DNA from 3 places in the Micromonospora sp. NPDC052213 genome. Region 3 is predicted to be linked to each of the others. Evidence: riboswitches for the same ligand, from Rfam matches in the RefSeq annotation. Region 3 holds a riboswitch; each other region holds the start of a gene.

Region 1 (3,635 bases), on a different contig from region 3:
ACACCCACATCGACCCGGCGATGCAGCAGGACGACCTGACGTCGATGGTCGAGGTGCCCGAGGGCGAGCCGTTCGTGCTGCACCCGGGCGAGTTCGTGCTCGCCTCGACGCTGGAGGTGATCTCCCTCGGCGACCAGCTCGCCGGGCGGCTGGAGGGCAAGTCGAGCCTGGGACGGCTCGGCCTGCTCACCCACTCCACCGCGGGCTTCATCGACCCGGGCTTCTCCGGCCACGTGACGCTGGAGCTGTCCAACGTGGCCAACCTGCCCATCACCCTCTGGCCGGGCATGAAGATCGGTCAGCTCTGCATCTTCCGGCTCTCGTCGCCGGCCGAGCACCCGTACGGCTCGGCCGTCTACGGCTCGCGCTACCAGGGGCAGCGCGGCCCGACCCCGAGCCGCTCCTGGCAGCACTGGCGCACCTGGCCGACCCGCTGACCCGACGGTCGCCGTGAGGCGCGGGCCCTTCCGCCACCGGGTGCGTCAGGAAGGGCCCGTTCCTCACCCGCTCAGCCGGGGCGGCCGTAACTGTGGATCGGGCCGTCGTCGACCTTCTTCATCTTCACCGGCACCCCGGCTCGGGAGGCGTGCACCACCCAGCCCCCGCCGACGTACATGCCGACGTGGTGCAGGTCGCTGTAGTAGAAGACCAGGTCTCCCGGGCGCAGCTCGCCCCGGGTGACGGTCGCGGTGACCCGGCGCTGCTGCGCGGCGTTGTGCGGCAGCGAGACCCCGGCCTTCGCCCAGGCGGCGAGCATCAGGCCCGAGCAGTCGTACGCGTTCGGGCCCTCGGCGCCCCAGACGTAGGGCTTGCCGATCTGGGCGCAGGCGAACTTGACCGCGGTGCCGGCCCCGCCACCCGGGTAGCTGGCCGGGCAGGGGGCGGGGCGCAGCGAACCGCCGCCGCCGCTGCCGTAGATCCGCAGCCGCAGCTTCTGCAGCCGGTCGATCTCGGCGTTGATCTGCTTCTTCTTCGCGGCGAGCTGGGCCTCCGTCCGGCCGAGTTGGACGACCATCTCGTCGAGCGGGGCCTTCTTCTCGGCCAGTCGGTCGCGCAACTCGGCGACCTGCCGCACGTCCTGCTGCTGGTGCTGGGCGAACCGGTCGAGCAGTTCGAGCTGGCCGACCATCTGGTCGGGCGAGCGGCTGCCCAGCAGGGCGTTGACGGCGGAGACGTTCTCGCCCTTGTAGGCGCGGACGGCCAGCGCGCTGACCTCCTCCATCGCCTGCTCGACCTGCCGTTCCAGGGGCTTGATCTGCTTGGCGAGGGCGTCGGCCTGCCTGCGTTTGGCGGCCAGGTCCTGGCGGGTGGCGTTGTGCCGTTCGATGATCGGTTCGAGCTTGTTCCAGTCCTCGTCGATCTGGCGCTCGATCTCGGCGACCGTCGGTTCGGCGTGGGCCGCCGTGGCGCCGCCGGTCAGGACGACGGCGAACGCGGCCAGGGCGGCGAGGGCGGTGGTGCAGCGGTACCAGCGTGGGCGCGGCGCAGCCGTCGTCGGGCCGGCGGGTGCCGACCGTGCCGACGGTGGCCGCGGGGCATGGTGTGCCACCGGGCTCCGTACTCCTTCTTCCCGTACCGCCTACCGGGTTAGCTGACGGGTTCGGGCGGGAAGGGGACGCCCTACCGCAGGTGCTGCGGATTCACCCCGGGGTACCTGGGTCCCCGGCTCGCTCGGGAGCGACTCGGCGGTGTCGGACCGTTACCGCCCCGGTTGGGCGGACTGTCGCCGGCCGACGAATGACCAGAGTAGAGACGGTCGTTATCGATCCGCAACCCATCGAGCCGTGACACACCGTATTCGTGCCGGCCGGTGGGAGCGAGTACCTCCGGCGACGAAATTTTCCTTCTTCGGTAAGTGACGCATGGAAAGGTATTGACCGGAGGTGGCGCCCGGGGCGAAGGTGGCCCCACATTCGCCCGTCCGACCTGGGGGTCTGATGCACCTGTCAGCGACATCGAGGAGCAGACGCGTCCTGCTGGCCGCCGCCGTGGCGGCCGCCCTGGCGGCGACGCCGCTCACCGCCGCCGGAACCGCCGCCGCCGCATCGACGACCGACCGGCAGCAGCAGTACGCCGCCGCGGCCGCGGAGTACGGCGTGCCGGAGAGCGTCCTGCTCGGAGTCTCCTACCTGCAGTCCCGCTGGGACACCAACGCCGGAACGCCGAGCACCAGCGGCGGCTTCGGACCGATGCACCTCACCGACGCGGAGTACGTCGCCGCACTGCCCGGGGGCACCCACCACGACGAGGGCACCGAGGACCCGCGGGGCGACGACTCCCGCCCGTCCCTGGCCGAGGCGCACGAGCCGCCGGCCGCCCAGCCTCCCGCCGAAGCCTCGCTGCGGACGCTCGACGCCGCCGCCGGGCTGACCGGCGCCAGCGAGGAGGCGCTGCGCACGGACGCCACGGCCAACATCCGGGGCGGCGCGGCGCTGCTGGCCGCGTACCAGAAGGAGATCGGCGCCCCGGTCGGCGCCGACACGGACCCGGCGGCCTGGTACGGCGCCGTGGCCCGGTACTCCGGCGCGGACAGCGCCGACGCCGCGGCGGCCTTCGCCAACGAGGTGTACGCCACCATCGGCGCCGGCGACAGCCGGCTGACCGACGACGGGCACCGGGTCACCCTCCCCGCCAGCGCGGTGCAGCCGGAACGCTCCTGGCTCGACCGGCTGGGCCTGCGCAAGGTCGCCCGGCCCGACGGGCTGGAGTGCCCCGACACGATCTCCTGCGAGTGGATCCCGGCGCCCTACGCCCAGTACGGCCCGACCGTGGGTGACTACGGCAACCACGACCTCGCCGACCGGCCGGCCCAGCAGAAGATCGAGTACATCGTCATCCACGACACCGAGGGCTACTTCGGGCCCAGCGTCAACCTGGTCAAGGACCCGAGGCGGGTGGGCTGGCACTACACCCTGCGCTCGGTGGACGGCCACATCGCCCAGCACATCAAGACCAAGAACGTCGGCTGGCACGCCGGCAACTGGTACGTGAACGCCAAGTCCATCGGCCTGGAGCACGAGGGCTTCGCGGGGCACGGCACCTGGTACACCGAGGCGATGTACCGCACCTCCGCCAAGCTGGTCCGCCATCTGGCGCTGCGGTACAACATCCCGCTGGACCGGCAGCACATCATCGGTCACGACAACGTCCCCGGCACCGTCGCCTCGACCGTGCGCGGCATGCACTGGGACCCGGGCCCGTACTGGGACTGGTCGCACTACTTCGACCTGCTCAAGGCGCCGTTCACGTCGACCGGCACGCCGCACACGGGGCTGGTCACCATCGACCCGGACTTCGCCACCAACCAGCCGCAGTTCACCGGCTGCAACCGGCAGCCGCCCGGCGTGCCGAACCCGCCCCCGCCGGTGGCTCCCTGCCCGCTGCGCGGCTCGTCCGCGGTGATCCTGCACAGCGCGCCGAGCCACGACGCGCCGCTGGTCAACGACATCGCGCTGCGGCCCGACGGCACCCCGAACACCATGTACATCTCCGACCACGGCGCCCGGGCCTCCGCCGGGCAGACGTACGCCCTGGCCGAGGTGCGGGGGGACTGGACCGCGATCTGGTACCTCGGCCAGAAGGCGTGGTTCCACAACCCCGCCTCGAAGCCGACCGCGAAGTGGTCCGTCGGCTTC
Region 2 (3,635 bases), on a different contig from region 3:
CCCCGGCCGGGCACCTGTGCGCCGTGGTGGACGCCGTGGTGCCCAGCCTGCGCCGCGCCGCCGCCGAGGGCGTGGACGACATCGACCGGATCGTCGACATCCACATCGCGCAGACCGTCGAGGCGATGCTGGACAGGTCGGCCGTGCTCGCCGCCGAGGTGGCCGCCGGGCGCTGCGCCGTCGTGGGCATGTCGTACCGGCTGGCCGCCGGCGAGGCGCGGGCGGTCACCGCCGTGCCCGGCGAGGCGCGGAGGGTCGCCGCCGCGCCCACCGGGCCGGGCGCGGTCGACGGGGCACAGCCGGCCGCCAGCGCCGCCCTCGCCTGACCGGTTCCCGCGCTCGCCCGCCCCGGCCCGGCCGCCCGACGCCCGCTCACGAGGGCCACAAGCGCCGCCGACGAGGGCTACAGACGCCCGGCGACGAGGGCCACAGACGCCGGCAGGGCACGGGCGACCACCGGCCGTGGACGCCGACACGGCGACAGACGCCGACAGGGCCGCCCCGCGACTGCGGGGCGGCCCTGTCGTTGGCTGCCGTCAGAGCAGCGACACGTGCACGTGGTCCGTATGGTTCGACGGGCCGCTGTAGGACTTCCAGCCGGTCGCCGGGAACCAGATCTGCCGGTTCCAGATCACGTAGTAGATGCCGAGCCGGTCGGCGTTGCGGACCAGGAACGCGGTCAGGTTGTTGCCGTACATGTAGGTGTCGTCGTTGTGCCAGGGGGCGAAGCCGCTCCGCTGCAGCGACCAGTCGCAGGCCCGGCCCTTCGGATGCTCGTACGGCCCGCCGGAGCGGTAACAGCCGACGAAGCGGTTGAAGCCGGCCCGCTTGACCTCCTTGTACATGTGCAGCGTGCGCGCGGTGATGCAGCCGGAGGTGGTGGGGTCGTTCTCGGTGCAGGACAGGGGCTTCCAGTCGCCGTCGGCAGTACGACCCGGTGCCATCCGGGCCACCGGCGAGGTGGCGACCACCTTGCCGCTGGTCAGGCCCCTGCCGCCGACCAGTGCGAGCGCCTTCTCCGCCTCGCGCTTGCCGCGGGCCATCTCGTTGGTCAGCTTCGTCTGCTCGCGAACCTCGGCGTCGAGCGCCAGCTTGGCCTGCTCGGCGCGGTTCTTGACCGCGTTCACCTCGGCGAGCTTCTTGGAGTTGACCAGGTTCAGCTCGTCGAGGGCGGCGGCGCGCTTGACGAACGAGTCGGGGCTGGCGGTGTCCAGCAGCATCGACACCGCGCCGATCCGCCCGGTCCGGTAGGACTGGGCGGCGATCTGGCTCACCTGCGGGGCCAGCGCTGCCAGGTCGGCCTGCGCCCGGTCGACCTCCAGGGCCAGTTCCAGTTGGCGCTTCTTCGACTTCGCGAGCTTCGCCTTGGCCTGGACGTAGTTGCGGTTCCGCGCCTCGATCAGGTCGTTGAGCAGCTTGGGCTCGTCGTCCCCGTGGCCGGAGGGCTGGGGCGGCGGGGTGGGTGCGGCCGCCGCCTGGAGGGGCCCGGCGAAGACGGCCAGGGCGGCGATCACGGCCACCACAGGGGTCAACCAGCGGCGTAGGGGTGCCGTCACATTTTTCCCTTCCGTCGACCGCCGACCGGGTTAGCTGACGGGTTCGGGGCGGAAGTGGCCCCTACCGCTGTCGCGGATTCACCCCACGTACCTGGGTCCCCGGCTCGCCTGGCGGCGATTGGGCGGCGGCACCGCAGGCGCCGCTGCGCGCCTTCGGCGGTGACCGGCAGCGAGGTTACCCGAGAGCCCTGCCGGGGATCTACGTCCCTAAGCCGACTAAATGCGTTATTTCGTAGCGGCGGAGGGTGACCAGTGACGCGTTTATCAGGCGGGACGTCCTGATCGGTCACGCTGAGGAGTTTCACCATGCGGTGTCCGTGCTCCCGTCGCGGTCGGGCCACCCGGCGGGGGCGGCGGAGGGGGCGTTTCCGGCGCGCGGCCCGCTGAGGGCCTCCAGCGCCTCGGAGCGGTCGGCCGCCGGCCGGGGAGCCGGCGGGGTCGGGGGTGCGCCGCGGTCGGCTGACTCGCCGCCGCGCCGGCCGGCCGTGGTCACCACGGCCGCGAGCCCGGTGGTCAGCGGCACGGCGGCGATCAGGCCCAGGGTGGCGACCGCGCTGCGGACGATCTCCTGGGCCAGGAACTCGCTGGTCAGGATCTGGCTCACCGCCCGGGAGTCGGCGGTCAGCAAAAGCAGCACCGGCAGCGAGGCCCCGGCGTACGCCAGCACGATGGTGTTCACCGTCGAGGCGATGTGCGCGCGGCCGACCCGGGTCGCCGCCCGGTACAGCTGCATCCGGGACAGCCCCGGGTTGGCGTGCGCCAGCTCGGTGACCGTCGCGGCCTGCGTCACGGTGACGTCGTCGAGCACGCCGAGCGAGCCGATGATGATCCCGGCGAGCAGCAGGCCGTGCAGGTCGACGTCGGCCTGGAACATCGACAGCGTGGTGGCGTCCTCGCTGCCGAACCCGGTCAGGTGGGTCGCCGCGGTGGCGATCGTGCCGAGTACGCCCGTCAGCACCAGGCTGCCCAGCGTGCCGAGCACGGCGACCGAGGTCTGCGCGGTCACCCCGTGCGTCAGGTAGAGCACCACGAACATGATCAGTGCCGCGCCGACGACCGCGACCAGCAGCGGTGGGCTGCCGGCGCTGATGCCGGGCAGCACGAAGGTCAGCAGGATGGCGAAGCTCGCCGCCAGGCCGGCCAGCGCCGCGAGCCCCCGCCACCGCCCGAACGCGACGATCGCGGCGGCGAACAGCACCACCAGCCAGAGCAGCGGCTTGCCGCGCTGGTGCTCGGCGATGTTGTAGGCGCTCGCCGAGGGGTCGGCGGGATCGGTGAGCTGGACCAGGACGATCTCGTCGCCGACCGCGACCGTCGGCGCCCCCGGCCCTGCCGGTACGGGCGTCTCCACCTGCTGGCCGGCGTCGGGGCCGTCGTCGACGCGCACGGTCACGGTGCCGCAGGGGCCCTCCGCGGCGCCCTCCGGCGCCTCGGGGGTGGGCGGGCACGGCTCCGTCACCACCCGGGTCACCGTGCCGTGGTGGCGGGGCGGATCGGTGCCGGGCGCGGCGTCCGGTGCGTCCCACGGCCAGAGCAGCAGGGCCGCGATCAGGGTGGCGACGAACAGGGGCACCACCGTCGCGACGAGGATCCGCCGCACCCCCGGCGGGGCGGACGGTGCGGGACGGGTGTGGTCGGCGCCCATCGAGTGTCTCCCAACGAATCCAGGGCGGGGTACGTGCCGGCGGGCCGGCCGGTTCGGCGTGCCCGGGTGACCGCCGCGGCGGATCGCCCTGGCGTGGCGGGCCGGTCACGCGCCGCGACGGCCCGGCCCGGCCGGTCGCGGTCGCTCGACACCGTCGCCCGGTCGGGGCGGCGGTGCGGACGGCGCGGAGTGCGGAGGGCCACCGGCCGAATGGTAGCCATCCCGACATCCGGCCGCAGGTCGTGAGGGCTGGTGTCGGCCGCGGGCCGTCCCGTCCGGCAACCCGGTCACCGTCCGGGCGCCGCCGGTCGACCGTCCCGTGGTGGCCGACCTGGCGGTCTCGTCCGGGGCGGATTCGCCGTCGGGTGCGCCGGTCGCCCCCGGACGCACCGGCCCCGGGGGCTACCGTGGTCGGTGTGCGGGCGGCGGCGACG
Region 3 (3,635 bases):
GCGAGCTGAGCACGTTCGCCGACCGGCAGCGCGCGGCCCGCGAGGCGGCGCGGCAGCGCCCGGAGGACTACCGGGAGTACGCGCACGTCGTGGTCGACGAGTCGCAGGACGTCTCGCCGATGCAGTGGCGCATGATCGGCCGGCGCGGACGGCTGGCCTCGTGGACGGTGGTGGGCGACCCGGCGCAGACGGCGTGGACCGGCGACCCGGAGGAGCTGACCCGCGCCCGGGACCAGGCGCTGGGCCGGCGCAAGCGGCACCACTTCACCCTGACCACGAACTACCGCAACTCGGCGGAGATCTTCGCGGTGGCGGCGGCCGAGATCCGCCGGCTGCACCCGGACCTCCCGCTGCCCAGGGCGGTGCGCTCCACCGGCGTCGACCCGGTCGAGCTGGTGGTGCCGCCGGCGGAGCTGGAGACCGCCGTGGTGACGGCGGCCACGGCGCTGCTGGCCGAGGTGGAGGGCACCGTGGGCGTGATCACCCCGGTGCCCCGCCGGGACGAGGTGGCCGGGTGGCTGGGCGGGCTGGGCGCGCCGCGCCTGCAGGTGGTGACCAGCCTGGAGGCCAAGGGCATGGAGTACGACGGCGTGGTCCTGGTCGCCCCGGGCGAGATCCGGGCCGACCCGGGTTCGGGCGTACGGACGCTCTACGTCGCGCTGTCGCGGGCCACCCAGCGGCTGACCACCGTCGACCCGACCGGCTGAGTCGTCCCGGCCGCCGCCGGCAGTCACTTGCACATATTGCGATGTGAGCATAGATTGAACCGGGTCCGGACGGGTGACGGAAGGTGGGCGCGTGGGCGCAGGTCATGACCACCACCACGGGTCGGTCGCGAATGCCGCGCACCGCCACCGGGGCCGCCTCTGGGCGGCGTTCGCGCTGCTCGGCGCCCTGATGGTGGTGGAGGCGGTGGCCGCCTTCCGCACCGGCTCGCTGGCTCTGCTGAGCGACGCCGGGCACATGTTCACCGACGTGCTCGGCATCGGCATGGCACTCGCGGCGATCACCGCGACCCGGCGCGCCGGCGCGGACCCGCAGCGCACCTTCGGCCTCTACCGGCTGGAGGTGCTGGCCGCCCTGGCCAACGCCGTGCTGCTCTCCGGCGTCGCGGTCTACGTGGTCGTCGAGGCCGTACGCCGGTTCGGCGACCCGCCGGAGGTGCTCGCCGGCCCGATGCTCGCGGTCGCCGTGCTCGGCCTGCTCGCCAACGTGGCCGCCTTCGCCCTGCTGCGGTCCGGGGCGAAGGAGAGCATCAACATGCAGGGCGCGTACCTGGAGGTGCTGGGCGACCTGCTGGGCTCACTCGGCGTGATCGGCGCGGCCCTGCTGATCGCCGTCACCGACTGGTGGTGGGCGGACCCGCTGGTCGCGGTGGCGATCGGGATGTTCATCCTGCCCCGCACCTGGCGGCTCGGACGCGCCGCGCTGCGCATCCTGGTGCAGGCCGCGCCGGAGCACCTCGAGGTCACCAGGGTGCACGACCGGCTGGCCGCCGTGCCCGGCGTGGCCGAGGTGCACGACCTGCACGTCTGGACGCTGACCTCCGGGATGGAGGTGGCCTCGGCACACCTGACCATGGAGCCCGGCGCCGAGGTCGGCGCGGTGCTCACCGCGGCCCGGACGGCCCTGCACGAGGACTTCCAGATCGAGCACGCGACGTTGCAGATCGAGCCGGGGGCGTCTCCCGGGGCCTGCGGGTCGGTTGAGTGGTAATGAGCACAGCCTTAAATCTGGGAGAGTATTGTTGACTTATGTCGGATTTGACGGTAAGCGGACAGGCACCCTCGGTCACGTGCGCTGCACCAGTCACACCGGCACCGGTAGGCTCGGTTCCGGCCTCCGCCAGGCGGCACCCACCGGTGCCGGCGGTGGCCGCCGCCTAATCGCCCGGCGGGGCGAACCGGGGAACCATGTTCGTGGGGTGCATCCGCGTCAGCGGTAGGGATCTTCCGTCCCGAACCCGTCAGCTAACCCGGTCGGCGGCTGACGGAAGGACACGTGTATGCCAGTGATGGCACCTGTACGACGACGCGCCGCCCGGTTGGCGGCCCTGATCGCCGTGACGCTCGCCCTCGGCGCCGCGGTCGCCCCGGTCACCACCGCTCCCGCGGCGGCCGCCTCCCGGGCCGGCCTGCTCGCCGCGGCCCCCGGCCAGGACCAGGAGGGCGGCACGCCCGCCCTGCGGGCCCAGCTCGAAGCCGCCAGCAAGGGCTACCTGGACGCCAAGCGGGCGCTGGACACGTCGGTCAAGCGGCAGCAGCAGCTCGCCGCGCAGCTCAAGACGACCGAGAGCGAGCTGACCGAGCGGAGCAACAAGGTCGGCGAGATCGCCGGAGTGGCCTACCGGACCGGCCGGCTGGGGGTGGCGTCCGCCCTGCTCAACAGCAGCTCGCCGGACGGCTTCATGGACCGGGCCGCCGCCCTCGACGCGGTGGCCGCCAACGAGGACCGGGCGCTCCGCGAGCTCCAGGAGACCCGGGACCAGGCCACCCGCACCAAGCTCGCCCTGGACGGCGAGATCCGGGAACAGCGCAAGCAGGTCACGGTGATGGCCAAGCGCAAGGAGCAGGCGGAGCGGGCGCTGACGGTCGCCAACCGGTCGCAGGCAAGCGGCGGCGGGCCGGGCGGCAGCTCCACCGCGACGGCGAAGCCGGCCCCACGCAACTCCGACGGGTCCTGGCCGTCCGAGTCGTGCAGCGTCAACGACCCCACCCCCGCCGACGGCTGCATCACCCCGCGCACCCTGCACGCGCTCAACCAGGCCAAGGCGGCCGGCTTCACCCGCTACGTCTCCTGCTACCGCCCCGGCGGCTCCGGCGAGCACCCCAAGGGCCGGGCCTGCGACTTCGCGGCGCAGAAGAGCGGGTTCGGCGGCGACGCCACCGGCGGCGACAGGACGTACGGCAACAACCTGGCGACGTACTTCGTCAAGAACGCCGACCGGCTCGCCGTGCTCTACGTGATCTGGTACAGGCAGATCTGGCTGCCCAGCAGCGGCTGGAAGTCGTACAGCGGGGCCAACGGCGACCCGTCCAGCGACCACACCAACCACGTGCACCTGTCGGTCTACTGACGCCCGGCCCCGGTGACCCGCTCGCGGGTCACCGGGGCGTCCGTCGCCGCCACGTCGCCGCCAGCGCGACCTGGACGGCGAAGCCGACCGCCTTCCCGCCGCCACCTCCCGGCCGACGGCCGGGGGACTCGCCGTGTCGTCGATGCCCGGCTCAGCCGGGCGGTGACTCCGGCGGGTGCCCGCCCAGGGCGACGCCGAGCCGGGCAGCCAGCCCCAGGTGGGCGGCGCGCGCCTGGCGGAAGGCGTAGCCGAAGAGCGGAACCGGCGCGGCAAGGGTGATCTCGACGTCGATCCGGACCACGCCGTCCGGCTCGGCCCGCAGTAGGGTCCGGTTGCGCACCGTGGTGGCCGGCCACTGCCGGGCCACGGTGACGATCTCGTCCGGCCCGTCGACCAGGACGTCGGCCCGGTAGGTGACCGGCAGGCGCAGCGGCCCGACGGCCAGCCGGTCGGTGATGAGGTAGCTGGCCCGCGCGCCGCGACGGGGCGACACCCGGCGGACCCGGACGATCAGCGGGTGCAGGTCCTGCTGCCGGGCCGGGTCCGCGAGCAACCCCGC

Evidence for each region. Region 3 has a riboswitch for cyclic di-AMP ahead of AB0L34_RS15885 (hypothetical protein). Riboswitches for the same ligand answer to the same signal wherever they lie in the genome.
Region 1: it holds a riboswitch for cyclic di-AMP, as region 3 does, so the genes downstream of both, AB0L34_RS31555 (NlpC/P60 family protein) here and AB0L34_RS15885 (hypothetical protein) in region 3, are expected to answer to the same signal.
Region 2: it holds a riboswitch for cyclic di-AMP, as region 3 does, so the genes downstream of both, AB0L34_RS17980 (hypothetical protein) here and AB0L34_RS15885 (hypothetical protein) in region 3, are expected to answer to the same signal.

What each region holds. Positions count from the first base shown of each region.
Region 1 covers NZ_JBFAVI010000236.1:4,025-7,659, reverse strand. The annotation lists gene dcd (dCTP deaminase) at 1-437, shown strand, start outside; gene AB0L34_RS31555 (NlpC/P60 family protein) at 509-1,549, opposite strand; cyclic di-AMP (ydaO/yuaA leader) riboswitch at 1,562-1,698, opposite strand; gene AB0L34_RS31550 (peptidoglycan recognition family protein) at 1,938-3,635, shown strand, end outside.
Region 2 covers NZ_JBFAVI010000068.1:1,300-4,934, reverse strand. The annotation lists gene AB0L34_RS17985 (carbonic anhydrase) at 1-326, shown strand, start outside; gene AB0L34_RS17980 (hypothetical protein) at 537-1,556, opposite strand; cyclic di-AMP (ydaO/yuaA leader) riboswitch at 1,560-1,691, opposite strand; gene AB0L34_RS17975 (YibE/F family protein) at 1,858-3,201, opposite strand; gene AB0L34_RS17970 (hypothetical protein) at 3,618-3,635, shown strand, end outside.
Region 3 covers NZ_JBFAVI010000055.1:8,350-11,984, forward strand. The annotation lists gene AB0L34_RS15875 (AAA family ATPase) at 1-707, shown strand, start outside; gene AB0L34_RS15880 (cation diffusion facilitator family transporter) at 799-1,716, shown strand; cyclic di-AMP (ydaO/yuaA leader) riboswitch at 1,870-2,001, shown strand; gene AB0L34_RS15885 (hypothetical protein) at 2,015-3,076, shown strand; gene AB0L34_RS15890 (SRPBCC family protein) at 3,228-3,635, opposite strand, start outside.